Regions from separate parts of the Paenibacillus sp. OK076 genome, predicted to be linked through region 2. Evidence: riboswitches for the same ligand, from Rfam matches in the RefSeq annotation. Region 2 holds a riboswitch; the other holds the start of a gene.
What was found. Region 2 has a riboswitch for glycine ahead of gcvT (glycine cleavage system aminomethyltransferase GcvT). Riboswitches for the same ligand answer to the same signal wherever they lie in the genome.
Positions count from the first base shown of each region.

Region 1: it holds a riboswitch for glycine, as region 2 does, so the genes downstream of both, sdaAB (L-serine ammonia-lyase, iron-sulfur-dependent subunit beta) here and gcvT (glycine cleavage system aminomethyltransferase GcvT) in region 2, are expected to answer to the same signal.

Region 1 covers NZ_FOCH01000004.1:151,082-158,366, forward strand. The annotation lists gene pstC (phosphate ABC transporter permease subunit PstC) at 1-905, shown strand, start outside; gene pstA (phosphate ABC transporter permease PstA) at 908-1,795, shown strand; gene pstB (phosphate ABC transporter ATP-binding protein PstB) at 1,808-2,563, shown strand; gene BMY78_RS25530 (phosphotransferase enzyme family protein) at 2,752-3,888, shown strand; gene BMY78_RS25535 (MFS transporter) at 3,924-5,201, shown strand; glycine riboswitch at 5,539-5,662, shown strand; gene sdaAB (L-serine ammonia-lyase, iron-sulfur-dependent subunit beta) at 5,920-6,609, shown strand; gene sdaAA (L-serine ammonia-lyase, iron-sulfur-dependent, subunit alpha) at 6,599-7,285, shown strand, end outside.
Region 2 covers NZ_FOCH01000003.1:385,532-392,816, forward strand. The annotation lists gene BMY78_RS24260 (PTS mannitol transporter subunit IIBC) at 1-516, opposite strand, end outside; gene gcvH (glycine cleavage system protein GcvH) at 1,085-1,474, opposite strand; glycine riboswitch at 1,822-1,944, shown strand; gene gcvT (glycine cleavage system aminomethyltransferase GcvT) at 2,246-3,382, shown strand; gene gcvPA (aminomethyl-transferring glycine dehydrogenase subunit GcvPA) at 3,379-4,734, shown strand; gene gcvPB (aminomethyl-transferring glycine dehydrogenase subunit GcvPB) at 4,827-6,314, shown strand; gene ptsP (phosphoenolpyruvate--protein phosphotransferase) at 6,574-7,285, opposite strand, start outside.

The DNA of each region.
Region 1 (7,285 bases), on a different contig from region 2:
ACAACAAGTTGAAACCGCGCCGGCCCTTGAGAGAGAAGCATTATTGGGAAGAGTGGACGGGACGGATCTATACGTCGATTTGTGTCGTTTTCCTGATCGTTGTCATGTTTTCCATCGTTTATTTTGTAGCGTCCAAAGGCTTGTCGACCTTTTTCCAGGATGGCGTAAGTTTGCGCGAATTTATATCCGGAAAAACGTGGAACCCAACGGGGGAACCTGCTGCCTATGGAGCGTTGCCGTTCATTACCGGTTCATTCATAACAACATTGCTTGCAGCTCTGATTGCAAGTCCGCTTAGCTTGTGCGCAGCGCTCTTCATGACCGAGATTGTACCAGGTAAAGGTAAAAAGATATTGCAACCTGCGATTGAATTGCTGTCCGGTATCCCTTCCGTTGTGTACGGGTTTATCGGTCTCAGTGTGATCGTTCCATTGTTGCGCAGCATGTTTGGCGGAGCCGGCGTCGGGATTGCAGCCGGATGTTTGGTTCTGTCTGTTATGATTCTGCCTACCGTAACTAGCATTATGGCAGATGCATTGTCTGCACTGCCGAAAGGTCTGCGTGAATCATCCTATGCGCTGGGGGCAACTCGCTGGCAAACGATCTACCGTGTCATTATCCCGACGGTTCTTCCAGCTTTGCTGACAGGGATTGTACTGGGCATGGCACGCGCATTTGGTGAAGCTCTGGCCGTACAGATGGTCATCGGGAATGCCCCGCATGTACCGACATCATTGCTCGAATCGGCTTCAACATTAACGAGTGTAATCACCCTGAGTATGGGTAACACCACGATGGGATCTGTTCATAATAATGCACTGTGGAGTATGGCGCTTGTCCTGCTGGTGATGACCTTTGTCTTCGTCATTCTGGTTCGCCTGCTTGAAAGGAGGAACCGGGTATGAAAATGAAGGCTAAAACGGTAGATAAAGTTGCCACTTCCATTATCGTTGTTCTGGCCCTGTTCATTGTTGTTCTCTTGCTCGGTTTGCTTGGCTTCATTCTGGTACGTGGGATTGGGCAGATTAACTGGCACTTCCTGACCAGTGCACCACAGCTGCTCAAAGGTGGTGGCGGGATTGGACCGCAATTATTCAACTCGATCTTCCTGCTTGTTCTGACCTTGATTATTACGATTCCGCTCGGATGGGGCGGCGGTATTTATATGGCTGAGTACGCCAAGCCAGGCCGGATCACAAGCTTTATTCGACTGGTTGTCGAAGTGTTATCCTCGTTCCCGTCTATCGTTATTGGTTTGTTCGGACTCTTGTTGATTGTTAATACATTTGGTCTCGGATTCTCCCTTCTATCGGGTGCTATGGCCTTGGCAATATTCAATCTTCCACTCATGGTGCGGACAACGGAGCAGGCGTTCCGGGCCGTTCCGAAAGAGCAGAAGGAAGCGGGTCTTGCACTCGGATTGTCCAAATGGAAAATTATTACCTCCATTCTGCTGCCTGTGGCATTGCCAAGCTTAATCACGGGTACGATCCTGGCATCAGGACGGATCTTCGGTGAAGCAGCAGCCCTGATGTTCACAGCAGGTATGAGTAGTCCGCCGCTGGACTTCACGGACTGGAATCCAACAAGTCCAAGGTCTCCGATCAATCCATTGCGTCCGGCAGAGACGCTGGCCGTGCACATATGGAAAGTAAACAGTGAAGGCATTGGCCCGGATTCCAAAGAAATAGCAGCTGGCGCTTCAGCCGTGCTTGTACTTCTCGTACTGGCGTTCAATCTCAGTGCACGCTGGATCGGTCGGGTGGTTTACCGCCGCATGACAGCTTCGAAATAAGGAGGAACCAACATGGCCATACCTTTTGGTACGGAACAGTTAAGCATATATTATGGGCATTTTCAGGCCGTTAAACAGATCAGCCTGACGTTTCCCGAAGCCAGTGTAACGGCACTCATTGGACCATCCGGCTGTGGTAAATCCACGTTCCTGCGGTCGCTCAACCGGATGAATGACGAGATTGCCGGTTCCCGCACGGAGGGACATATCTGGATGGATGGCAATGATCTGAATGAGCCAGGCACAGATGTAATCAAACTTCGCCAGAAGATTGGCATGGTGTGGCAGAAGCCGAATCCTTTTCACAAGTCCATTTACAATAATATCGCGTTTGGCCCCCGCTACCGCGGTATCAAGAGCAAGAAGGCATTGGATGAAATTGTGGAAAAAAGCTTGCGCCGCGCTGCGCTCTGGGACGAAGTGAAGGACAGACTGAATGAATCTGCCCTGGCCCTTTCGGGTGGACAACAGCAGCGGCTTTGTATCGCGCGCGCGTTGTCGGTTGATCCACAGATATTGCTGCTCGATGAGCCGGCATCTGCGCTTGACCCGGTATCTACGGGTAAAGTGGAGGAGTTGATCTCGGAGCTCAAGAAGGATCTTCGGATCGTAATTGTTACCCATAATATGCAGCAAGCGGCACGCATCTCGGATTATACGGCTTATTTTTATCTGGGAAGCATGGTTGAGCACGGAGATACGGAGCATATTTTCACCAATCCGGACAATCGTCTGACTCAGGAATATATTATGGGACGTTTCGGTTAACTGTTATATTGGATGGAGTATGAGATAGAGATAGTTTTATAGAGATACAAGGAAGCATAACACTCGGGCGAGGTCGTTCGGGAGTTATGCTTTTTTACATCTTCGTAAATATGGAATAGTTTGCCAAAGTAAAAACAATCATGCTACGATATTTGTAAACACTTCCTTTAATTTGATAAGAGAAGGAGATGTGGATTATAACTACCCATAAGATTTCCCATGACACCATGGCAACTGAAATTATCTCGCATTATTCCATAGAAAAGCCTTCGGTTTCCTTTATCCGACATAATGAAAATCTAACGTATCAGGTGGTTGATGAATCAACCGGACAGAAGTATCTATTGCGAATACATAAAGCCGCTTTTGCAAGCATGACGGGCATTCAGCATACACGACCTGCACTTGAAGCAGAGATGAATCTACTTCATGAATTACGGGCTACCAGTCCATTGCGGGTGCAGACACCCGTTCGCAATACATCGGATGAGTGGGTTACCGTCTGGTTGGACGAAACAGGAGAAGAGATCTGTTGTACTGTTCTGGAATGGATTGAGGGCAGGGATATCAAGCAGGGAGAACGTCTGACAACAGCGCAGATTCATGATTTGGGTGTACAGTTGCAGATATTGCATCAATATGGACGACGACCGAAGGAAACTCCCAAGCCGGGGGCTGGTTCATGGGAGTCTGAAAGCGGACAGCAGGTGAATGACCGTGAACAGCATGCTGATAAGACGACCATCTCAGGGGAGTATACCGATAGCGACAGCCCTACCTTGAAGCAAAAGGAAGTAAGACCAGCCTATGGCTCGATCAAAGAGAATCTGGTCATGCTGGAGCAATTGGAGGAAGGCGTTAGACGTGGCATCTTTACTCCTGAAGATTTCGATCTGATTCGCGAGACGTTTGAGAACATTAACGGGCAACTCGATACGTATCCGTATAATGCTGAGACATGGGGAATAATTCACGGGGATATTACTCGCGGCAATCTGTTAGTGACGGATCAAGGCATATCCATGATTGATTTTTGTTTATACGGTTATGGCTACTATCTGTTTGATGCCGGTGGTGCAGCTCTTATTTTCAATCCGGAGGAACGGGATGTCTTCCTATCGGGTTATACGGAGCAGACAGGACCACTAACGAAGCGTGATATTCGGTTAATGGAAGGATTCATGCTGATCTTTACGTTTGGCTATTTCGCATTCCAGATGGAGAATGAATCCAGGTACGAATGGATGAAAGAGCGAATGCATCTTATATGCAGCAAATTTTGCAGACCATATCTGCAGAATGAGAGTATTTTCTATGATTTATGATTTATAATTTCTGATTTCTAGTGGGTGGTAGCGCTATGAAGAACATTCGTGCAATAAGAGTTGCATCAAATGGGCAGTCTGGTGGCTGGAAGCATGCCGGATTGCTGCTTAGTGGAGTGGGCATATCCAATCTGGGTGATTTCATATATATTGTGGCAATTAACCTGATGGTTTTGGATATGACACAGTCTCCAGCGGCAGTCGCAGGGTTATGGATTATCTCGCCGATTGCTTCGGTGTGTACTAAGTTTTGGTCAGGCAGCCTGATTGATCGTTATGATCAGAGGCAGTTGATGATTGGTGCTGATATGCTACGGGCATTGTTGGTGGCGATGCTCCCACTGATGTCCAGTCTATGGATGATGTACGCAGTGATGTTTCTGATCAGCATGTCCTCCTCCATATTTGTCCCTTCCTCTCAGGTATATATTACCCGGCTGGTGCCTGCTGAACGGCGCAAGCGCTTTAATTCCCTACAAGCTCTGATCAGCTCAGGGGCATTTATTACCGGTCCGGCAGTCGCAGGAGTGATGCTGATATATTTATCTCCTTCGGCAGCCATTTATGCCAATGCGGCTTCCTTTGCTGCTTCTGCATTGATTCTAATGTTTCTTCCCAAACTGGGCATTGGAGAACAGAATATAGGGACAGGCAGCAGACTGACCCCTCGGATGGTTGCCCAGGATTGGAGAGCTGTACTGAGCTTTAGCCGGAAGTCGGGCTACGTGGTCGGTATATATGCTCTGTTCCAGATTATTCTGGTCGTCGGCATGTCGCTGGATGCCCAGGAAGTGGTATTTATCCGTCAGGTGATGAACCTGCCTGAATCGCAGTACGGAGCATTAATGAGTATCACCGGGATTGGTTATTTGGCAGGCTCCATGCTGGTTTGGCTGTTCGCCAAACATTTGCCGATCCGTCACATGATGGGTGGCGGTGTACTTCTGGTTGCGCTGGGTTATTTCCTGTTCGCCCGTTCATTCTCGTTTGAGCTGGCGGCGGTTGCTTTTATTCTGCTCGGTCTCTGTTCGGCACTGGCGGATACGGGCCTGGTTACCTTTTATCAAAATAATATCCCTGTGGATATGATGGGGCGAATGAGCAGTGTACTTGGACTGGTGTTAAGTGTGCTGCAGGTGGCTTCCATTTTGATTGCAGGGGTAATAGCAGAGCAGTTGTCACTTCGTATGGTATATACAGTTGTATCTGGGGTCATGCTGTTAGCTGCGTTGGGATTGTGGGTGACGAGCATGTTTCCTTCCCGAAGCAGGTATTACGATGAACCGGCGAAGTCCAAGGCGATGGTGGGGTAACAGGCAGAAATAAGGCAATTCCAGTACAGAATAATGGTTGCCTGAATACCCGAACCGTTCAGTGGAACATAACATAAATAGTATTAAACACAGATATTGGCTAATAGAAAATGAAAAATGTATACGCTTTCTAGATGAAACGCATTAACACATTCATGTGATGAAAGTTTACAGTTCATCAGTTTATCTTGTGTATAAAATGGAAAAAAGCAAATATTCACAAAGAAATCGTTAAGTTTGTTGACACTGATCTTCCTGTCGATTAATCTTAATGAGAAAGTATTAAAAACTTCAATTATCGTTCTGGTACAAGATCAGAATGGTTCCATACAGCGAATGATAGCGAGCGGGAGAGACCTGGGCATGTCGAGTAAAATGGCAGCTGTCGGGCACCGAAGGAGCAAGCTGCTGCGCACCCGGCGCAGCGGTTAATCTCTCAGGTAAATGTACCATCGTTGGACGCAACTCTGGAGAGTGCGCGAACTGCGCCACCCAAGGGGTATATGGTCAAGCAGCACGGTGTGCAGGGTGACATCACCTGTGAATACAGGGATGCATCGATTCGCCGCGCTTCTTATCATGAAACTCTCAGGTATCGAGGACAGAGAGAGGGCCTAGGGCCTTCTTCTGTCCTTTTCTCATGTCATCATTCAGTAATAAAGGAACATTATGGGTGTACGTCTGGATGAAAATGACGATTATAAATGGAGGGTTTGCGATGCGTTTTAAAGACGTTTTTTCAATTATTGGTCCGTCCATGACAGGTCCATCAAGTTCACATACGGCTGGAGCGGCAAGATTGGGGCGAATTGCTCGTCAGTGGCTGGGATGCACGCCTGAACGCGCCCGATTAACGCTGTACGGCTCGTTCGCCGATACGTATCAGGGGCATGGTACGGATCTTGCGTTGATCGGTGGCCTGCTTGATTATGTGACGGATGATCCACGTATACCGGATGCAGAACAATATGCAGAGGAAGCGGGGATGGAGGTAGAGTTTTTTACAAGCGGCCTGCCTGCTCCTCATCCAAATACGGTCAAGATTGAACTGTGGCATGGAGACCGTCAATGCTCACTAATTGGTGCTTCCATTGGCGGAGGTAGTGTATCGGTGCATGCATTGAATGATTTTCGTGTACAGATCAGCGGAGAGTTTCCCACACTTGTACTGCGCCATTCGGACAAAGCAGGGGTGCTCGCTTCCGTAACCTCCACCATCAGTTCGTCCGGGGTGAACATCGGGTACATGCAAGTGGATCGGAAAGCCCGGGATGGTGAAGCATTAACAGCGATGGAGATGGATGGTGTGCCGAATCCTGAGATGTTGAACCGTCTGCGGTCACTGGATCATATGCTGGACATTCGCGTGATTGATTTAAAGAGAGGGGTCGAGCCTGATGCGGTTTAAACATCTACATGAACTGAATACCATCTGTACAGCAGAATCCAAAACCATCGCCGAGCTGATGATCGAAGAGCAGGTTCAGGAGACGAATATCCCGGAAGCGGATGTTGTACGGGAGATGTCGGATTACTATCAGGTGATGAAGGAAGCTGTACACAAAGGGCTGACAGAAGATACGACATCACGCAGCGGTTTGACTGGCGGAGACGGCAAAAAAATGGCTGAGTACATTCGTAAAGGTGAGACTTGTTCTGGAGATGCCTCTGCACTGGCCATGGCGTATGCCCTTTGTGTATCGGAAGTGAATGCCTCCATGGGCCGGATCGTAGCGACACCGACAGCCGGTTCTTGCGGCATCATTCCGGGTGTGTTTATCAGCTCCCAAGAGCGTTTTGGCTGGAGTGACGAGCATCTGGTCAACGGTCTGTTCTGTGCGGGAGCGATTGGTTATGTCATTGCCAACAATTCATTTATCTCCGGTGCCGAGGGTGGCTGTCAGGCTGAAGTGGGTTCTGCCATCGGTATGGCCGCTGGAGCCATGGTGGAGCTGCGAGGAGGGACGCCGGAGCAAGTGGTTCATGCGGTTGGCCTCGCGTTAAAAAATACATTAGGCCTCATCTGCGATCCAGTGGCAGGCCTCGTGGAAATTCCGTGCATCGTCCGTAACGGACTGGGTGCC
Region 2 (7,285 bases):
GGCCGATAACACCTTGCTAATTGCTTCAACAAAAGGCCCGATGCCTTTAAGGGCTAGAAGGGCCAAAATCCCACCAATAATACCAGCGGAGAAGTTGTTAACCAGCATCTCAAACCCTGATTTGATTTTGCCATCAACAGCCTTGTCAAATTTTTTAATGACCCAGGCTCCCAATGGTCCGGCTATCATGGCTCCAAGGAACATTGGAATGTCACTGCCGACAATAACCCCGATGGTCATAATTGCACCGACTACACCACCACGTTGGCCGTGTACCATGGTACCGCCTGTGTAACCGATAAGCAAAGGCAGCAAATATTTGATCATTGGATCAACCAGCAATGCAAAATCTGCGTTAGGGAACCATCCTTTTGGAATGAACAATGCCGTAATTAGACCCCAGGCGATAAATGCACCCATGTTTGGCATAACCATACCACTCAGGAAACGTCCAAACTTCTGAACGCCGACCCGTATTCCTCCGCTTTTCTCGGACTTTGCGTCCACTGAACTCATACTGAAAACCTCCTCAACATATTAAACCTTAATTCCACTGAATTTTGACAACGATGATCCAGACGAACAAAGGTACAAATCTGCAATAAATCTTAATTTACAACCATATCGTAAATGAAAACGGTATCTTCTACAACGAAATGAAAACCTACTTCCGTCATGAACGTTGATGACAAGATTTAAATTTAAAGGATTTTCTAACGTTTGACCTTGTATATGGAATGGAACCTGTTATTCCCTTTCATGTATCATACCCACGAATTAGCCCATTTTAATGACAAATAAAATGGTAAATATATTCTATTTAAACGAGCCATTTCTATTTAATTTAGAAATGATATTGGATCACATTAGAGTGATAAACATTCCATCCCATTCATCATTTAACAACGGCAAAAAAGCGCAATCACCTCACCCTCTCCCAGGTGAAGCCATTGCGCCCAAGTATTCTCCGAATAAGCAGTATCACCATCCGGATCTATAAACAATCATTTCATTTTTTTCACGCTAAACGGACTTTTACATCAAGCTATAGCTCTCGATCCAACCGGTGAATTATACCTTCATATTACTCCGTATGTTTACGATACGCATCCGCATTCATCAATGTGGATAGTGCTGCTGTCAGGTCGCCCTCAACACGAATCTCGATCATCCAGCCTTCCTCATAAGGAGAGTTGTTAACCAGCTCCGGGGAATCCTGCAATGCATCATTCACAGCAATAATCGTTCCACTGACAGGAGAAAACAAATCTGAAACGGTTTTGACGGATTCAATCGTTCCAATACTGTCTTCCGCTTTTACATCCGATTCCAGGTCAGGCAATTCTACAAACACAATGTCACCCAGCTGATGCTGCGCGAACTCGGTAATGCCAATACGTACGGTATCCTCCCCAACGGTCTGCACCCATTCGTGCTCTTCACTGTACAGGAAATCACTTTTCAATTCGCTCATCGATATCCGCCTCGCTTTTCATTAATGAGTGCATGCGTTTCTTTGACCTTAACCTTTTTCCCAGAACATAGCGTATGATATTTTCGATTCAAATGTCAAGATACCTCACAATTTATTTGATTTTCTTCCTTATATACCTGTAACTCAAATGGGCCCTCCCTACATATAATGGTGAATATTAGAAAAGTAAGCGCGATCTTTATAAATAGACGAACATTAAGAAATAAAATAAAAATATCATTCGGTTTTTTTATTCATTTCTATGATATCGTTCTTGACATCAATAGACGATTCAGGCTTTAATGAGAGTAGTCAATGTGTTTAATTGGTCTATGCAATACCCGCGGATGAATGTAAAGGGAGAGATTACCCTTGACACCCGAATCAGGGTGTACATGCGGTAACGCCGAAGGAGTAAACCACCGACAAGCGGAGGTGAATCTCTCAGGCAAAAGGACTTTTACGGGACGCAACTCTGGAGAGCATCTATTCGCCCTGTGCGGGCGTTATGATCACCCAAGGGGAAACCTGCTGCATCAGGCGGCGGGGTAACTCTCAGGTACCAAGGACAGAGCCTAAGAATACAGCGTGCTTCTGGCATGCCGGTTCTTTGGCCTGTCCTTTTCCTTTTTCCCAAAAAAACGAAAACAGGTTATAGAGCGGCGCTGCCTATAGCGTCCTTGCCTTACTTTTATAATAAAATGTGATGCCAGATTCATTGATCCACGGTTATACACTCGGCCGGTTGACGGCCCATGACGAGGTGATTGGATGTCCGATTTGCTTAGAACCCCACTCTTTCCACTCTATCAGCAATATGAAGGCGTACGATGCATTGATTTTGGCGGTTGGGAGCTCCCGGTACAATTCAGTGGAATTCAGAAAGAGCATGAAGCGGTGCGAGAACGTGCCGGATTATTTGATGTATCCCACATGGGCGAATTCACCGTCCAAGGTGAACACGCGGAAGCTTTTTTACAGCACATGACCACCAATGATGTAACAACACTCGTTCCCGGTCAGGTCCAATACACGTTAATGTGTTATCCGGATGGCGGCGTGGTCGATGATCTGCTGATCTATAAACTGAAAGACCAGCATTATATGCTGGTCGTTAACGCCTCCAACATCGACAAGGACTGGGCTTGGCTGCAACAGCACATGACGCCAGGCGTAACGATGACCAATGATTCGGATCAAACGGCGCTGCTTGCTCTGCAAGGTCCGCTGGCAGTGGATATTCTCAGAACGGTGACAGACACCGATGTGTCATCGATTGAGCCTTTCCGCTTTGTGGCAAATGCGAAGGTATGTGGCGTTACATTGCTGTTATCCCGCACCGGATACACGGGTGAAGATGGCTTTGAGCTATACGTTCCTGCAGAACAAGCCGCTGAGGTCTGGAACGGATTGATGCAAGCCGGAGAAGGTCACGGACTCGTTCCGACTGGACTAGGAGCTCGGGATACGCTGCGCTTTGAAGCCAAGCTTCCTCTGTATGGACAGGAATTGTCTGCAACCATCTCACCGCTGGAGGCTGGCGTTGGCATGTTTGTGAAGCTAAATGCAGGCCCGTTTATCGGACATGAAGCCTTGTTGCAGCAAAAAAATGATGGGCCTGCCCGCAAGCTGGTCGGCATCGAAGTACTGGAGCGCGGCATCCCTCGCCCTCATTATCCCATTTACGCCGAAGGCGTGCAGATTGGTGAAGTGACCACAGGCACCCAGTCGCCTACGTTGAAACGTAATCTGGGGCTGGCCTTGATTGACAGCAAATATGCTGCATTGGGTACCCCGCTGGAGATTGAGATTCGTGGCAAGAAACTAAAAGCCGAGGTCGTGAAGACCCCTTTTCATAAACGGACACGTGAATCAAAGACACCTACTCAAGGAGCTGATCAAGCATGAGCAAGCATCGCTACATTCCCATGACCGAGCAGGATCAGAGTGCCATGTTGGCAACCATCGGTGTGGAAACGATTGAGGATCTGTTCCATGACATTCCACAGGAGATTCGCTATCAGGGTGAACTGCCCGTTTCCTCCAAACTGGATGAATATGCACTGACACGTCATATGTCGAAGCAGGCGGGAGCCAATGCCAACTTCGAGACACACGCCAGCTTCCTGGGCGCAGGCATTTACGATCACCACGTTCCCTCTGTCATTAATCATGTCATCTCCCGTTCCGAGTTCTACACTGCCTATACACCCTATCAACCCGAGATCAGCCAAGGAGAATTGCAGGCGATTTTCGAGTTTCAATCTTACATTTGTGAGTTAACAGGCATGGCCGTAGCCAATGCCAGCATGTACGATGGTGCAACTGCATTTGCGGAAGCAGGCAATCTGGCCGCAGCAGCAACCCGCCGCAAACAGCTGATTGTGTCACGTACCGTGCACCCTGAGTCCCGTCAGGTATTGCAAGCTTACGCACACGGCCTCAATCTGGAGATTGTTGAGATTGGATATCAAAATGGAGTAACAGACTGGGATGCCCTGCAAGCCGCCGTTTCCGATGACACCGCAGCCGTCATGATCCAGAGCCCGAACTTCTTCGGCGCCGTGGAAAATGTAAAACAGGCCGCAGACCTTGCGCATGCGCACAAGAGCCTGCTCGTGGTCAGCGCCAACCCGCTATCGCTGGGTCTGCTGGAAGCCCCAGGCAAGCTGGGTGCTGACATCGTTGTTGGCGATGCACAGCCCCTTGGTATCGCCGCTTCACTCGGCGGCCCAACATGCGGATACTTCGCCGTATCCCAGGCTCATATGCGTCGGATTCCTGGCCGAATTGTAGGCCAGACAACGGACCGCAACGGCAAGCGTGGTTTTGTACTCACGCTGCAAGCACGGGAACAGCATATCCGCCGGGAAAAGGCGACGTCCAACATCTGTTCCAACCAGGCGTTACTCGCGCTGAGCGCCTCTGTCTATATGTCTATTATGGGTAAACAAGGCATGATCGACGTCGCTGATCTGAATTTGCAAAAGAGCCATTATGCCCTTAACACGCTTACCGCAATTCCAGGCGTCTCTCTTACATTTACCGCCCCTACATTCAATGAGTTTGTGATCCAACTGCCTCAAGGAACAAACGTGGAACCACTGCAACTGAAATTGCTCGATGCAGGTTTCATTGGCGGGTATGAACTTGGACGTGATTATCCAGAGCTCGCCGGACATATGCTGATTGCGGTTACGGAACGACGCAGTAAGGAAGAGATCGATGAATTCGCACGTGTATTGGAGGGATCGCTGTGACTCAGGAAACGACAACAAAGACAACGACAACATCGGCACAAGGACAATCTGAAACGGTAACCTCTATCTCCACTTCGGGCCAACCTGAAACTATCACAACAGTCACTAATCAGACTGCCTCTCCAGCACCGGAGCAATCGTTGATTTTCGAACTCAGCAGTCCGGGTCGGGTCGCTTATTCCTTGCCTGAATGCGACGTTCCCCGTCAAGCTGTGGATTCCCTGATTCCCCGGGAATTGCTCCGGTCTGAAGCAGCAGCATTGCCTGAGGTTTTTGAAGTTGACGTCATTCGCCACTACACTGCCCTGTCTCGTCGTAATTTCGGGGTAGATAACGGATTCTATCCACTGGGTTCTTGTACGATGAAATATAATCCGAAGATTAATGAGGATGTGGCCCGTTACAACGGGTTCGCCAAAATTCACCCCTATCAGCACGAATCCAGCATTCAAGGTGCACTTGAGCTGCTCTACACGTTGCAAAATGACCTTGCCGGACTAACCGGTATGGACGCCGTTACGCTGCAACCTGCCGCTGGTGCACATGGCGAATGGACCGGGCTCATGATGATCCGCGCCTACCACGAAGGCCGTGGTGAACAGCGTACAAAAGTTATCGTACCGGACTCTTCTCACGGGACCAACCCGGCAAGTGCAACCGTAGCAGGTTTCGAAACGGTAACGATCCCTTCCCGCGCAGACGGGCTGGTGGATCTGGACGCACTTCGCGCAGCTGTTGGTTCGGACACCGCAGCGCTCATGCTGACTAACCCGAACACACTCGGCCTTTTTGAAAAAGACATTCAGGAGATTGCCTCCATTGTGCACCAGGCAGGTGGCCTGCTGTACTACGATGGAGCCAACTCCAATGCCATTATGGGCATCACTCGGCCTGGCGATATGGGCTTCGATGTGGTGCATCTGAATTTGCACAAAACAATGAGTACTCCGCACGGCGGAGGTGGACCTGGTGCCGGCCCGGTTGGCGTGAAGAGCCGCTTGATTCCATTTCTGCCGAAACCGATGGTCATCAAAAATGATGAGGGTATATATGCATTGGATCGTGAAGGTGATCAATCCATTGGCCGGGTCAAAGCGTACTATGGTAACTTCGGTATTCTGGTCCGCGCCTATGCCTACATTCGTACTTATGGACCTGAAGGCTTACGTCGGGTATCTGAATGTGCGGTGCTCAATGCCAACTACATGATGGCTCGTCTCGCACCTTACTACGAGATTCCGTATCCAGGCGTATGCAAACATGAATTTGTTATGTCTGGCCGGGGGTTGAAGCAGTACGGTGTACGTACACTGGATGTTGCCAAACGATTGCTTGATTTTGGGTATCACCCGCCAACCGTGTACTTCCCACTGAACGTGGAGGAGTGCATCATGATTGAACCAACGGAAACCGAGAGCAAAGAAACCCTTGATGGGTTCATCGATACGATGATTCGTATTGCCAAGGAAGCAGAAGAGACACCTGAACTGGTACTCAATGCCCCTTATAGCACACCGGTTACCCGTCTGGATGAAACAACAGCAGCCCGTAAACCTGTATTGAACTGCGCTTGCAGTTAAAACAGTCTGACAAAAAAACGCAATTCCGATATCGGCACATATAGACACAGTAACAGCCTAGCTCTAAGCCGCTGTTGCTGTGTCTTCTTTTATTGATTCCGTCTGCTTAAGACAAACCTTACAATAGAAATACCGGCTCAGAACAAAAAAAGCCGGTATCTGCTATAACAACAGATACCGGCAAAATCGCTGCACGACTGCAGCTTTTTTATCGGAAAAAGAAACCCTTAAAATCGGGTGGAAACCCCGTAAAATTACATTACGCTTGAATGCTTTGAACCAATTCAACGACTTGTTCAGCCGTTTGCATATCCAGTGCTTTGGCAGCAAGTTCTTGCATGTCTGCACGGGACAGCTTGGTGATCTGACTGCGAGCTGGCAGAATGGATGTTGCGCTCATGCTGAACTCATCCAGTCCGAGACCGAGCAGCAATGGAATTGCTGTTTCGTCTCCGGCCATCTCTCCACACATGCCAACCCATTTGCCTTCACGGTGCGCTGCATCAATTACCATTTTAACCAAACGCAAGATAGCAGGGTTGTATGGTTGATACAGATACGACACACGCTCGTTCATACGGTCAGCAGCCATGGTGTATTGAATCAGATCGTTCGTTCCGATACTGAAGAAATCCACTTCTTTGGCAAATTGATCTGCCAGAACCGCAGTCGAAGGAATTTCGACCATGATTCCCAGTTGGATGCTGTCTGAAACAGCAATACCTTCAGCAACCAGCTTTTCCTTCTCTTCGAGCAGGACAGCTTTGGCTTCACGGAATTCACCCAGTGTTGCGATCATTGGGAACATAACACGCAGATTACCATGTACACTTGCACGCAGCAATGCACGCAATTGAGTACGGAAAATGTCCAAACGGTCCAGACACAGACGAACTGCGCGGAAACCGAGGAATGGATTCATTTCTTTTGGCAGATCCAGATATGGAAGCTCTTTGTCTCCACCGATGTCG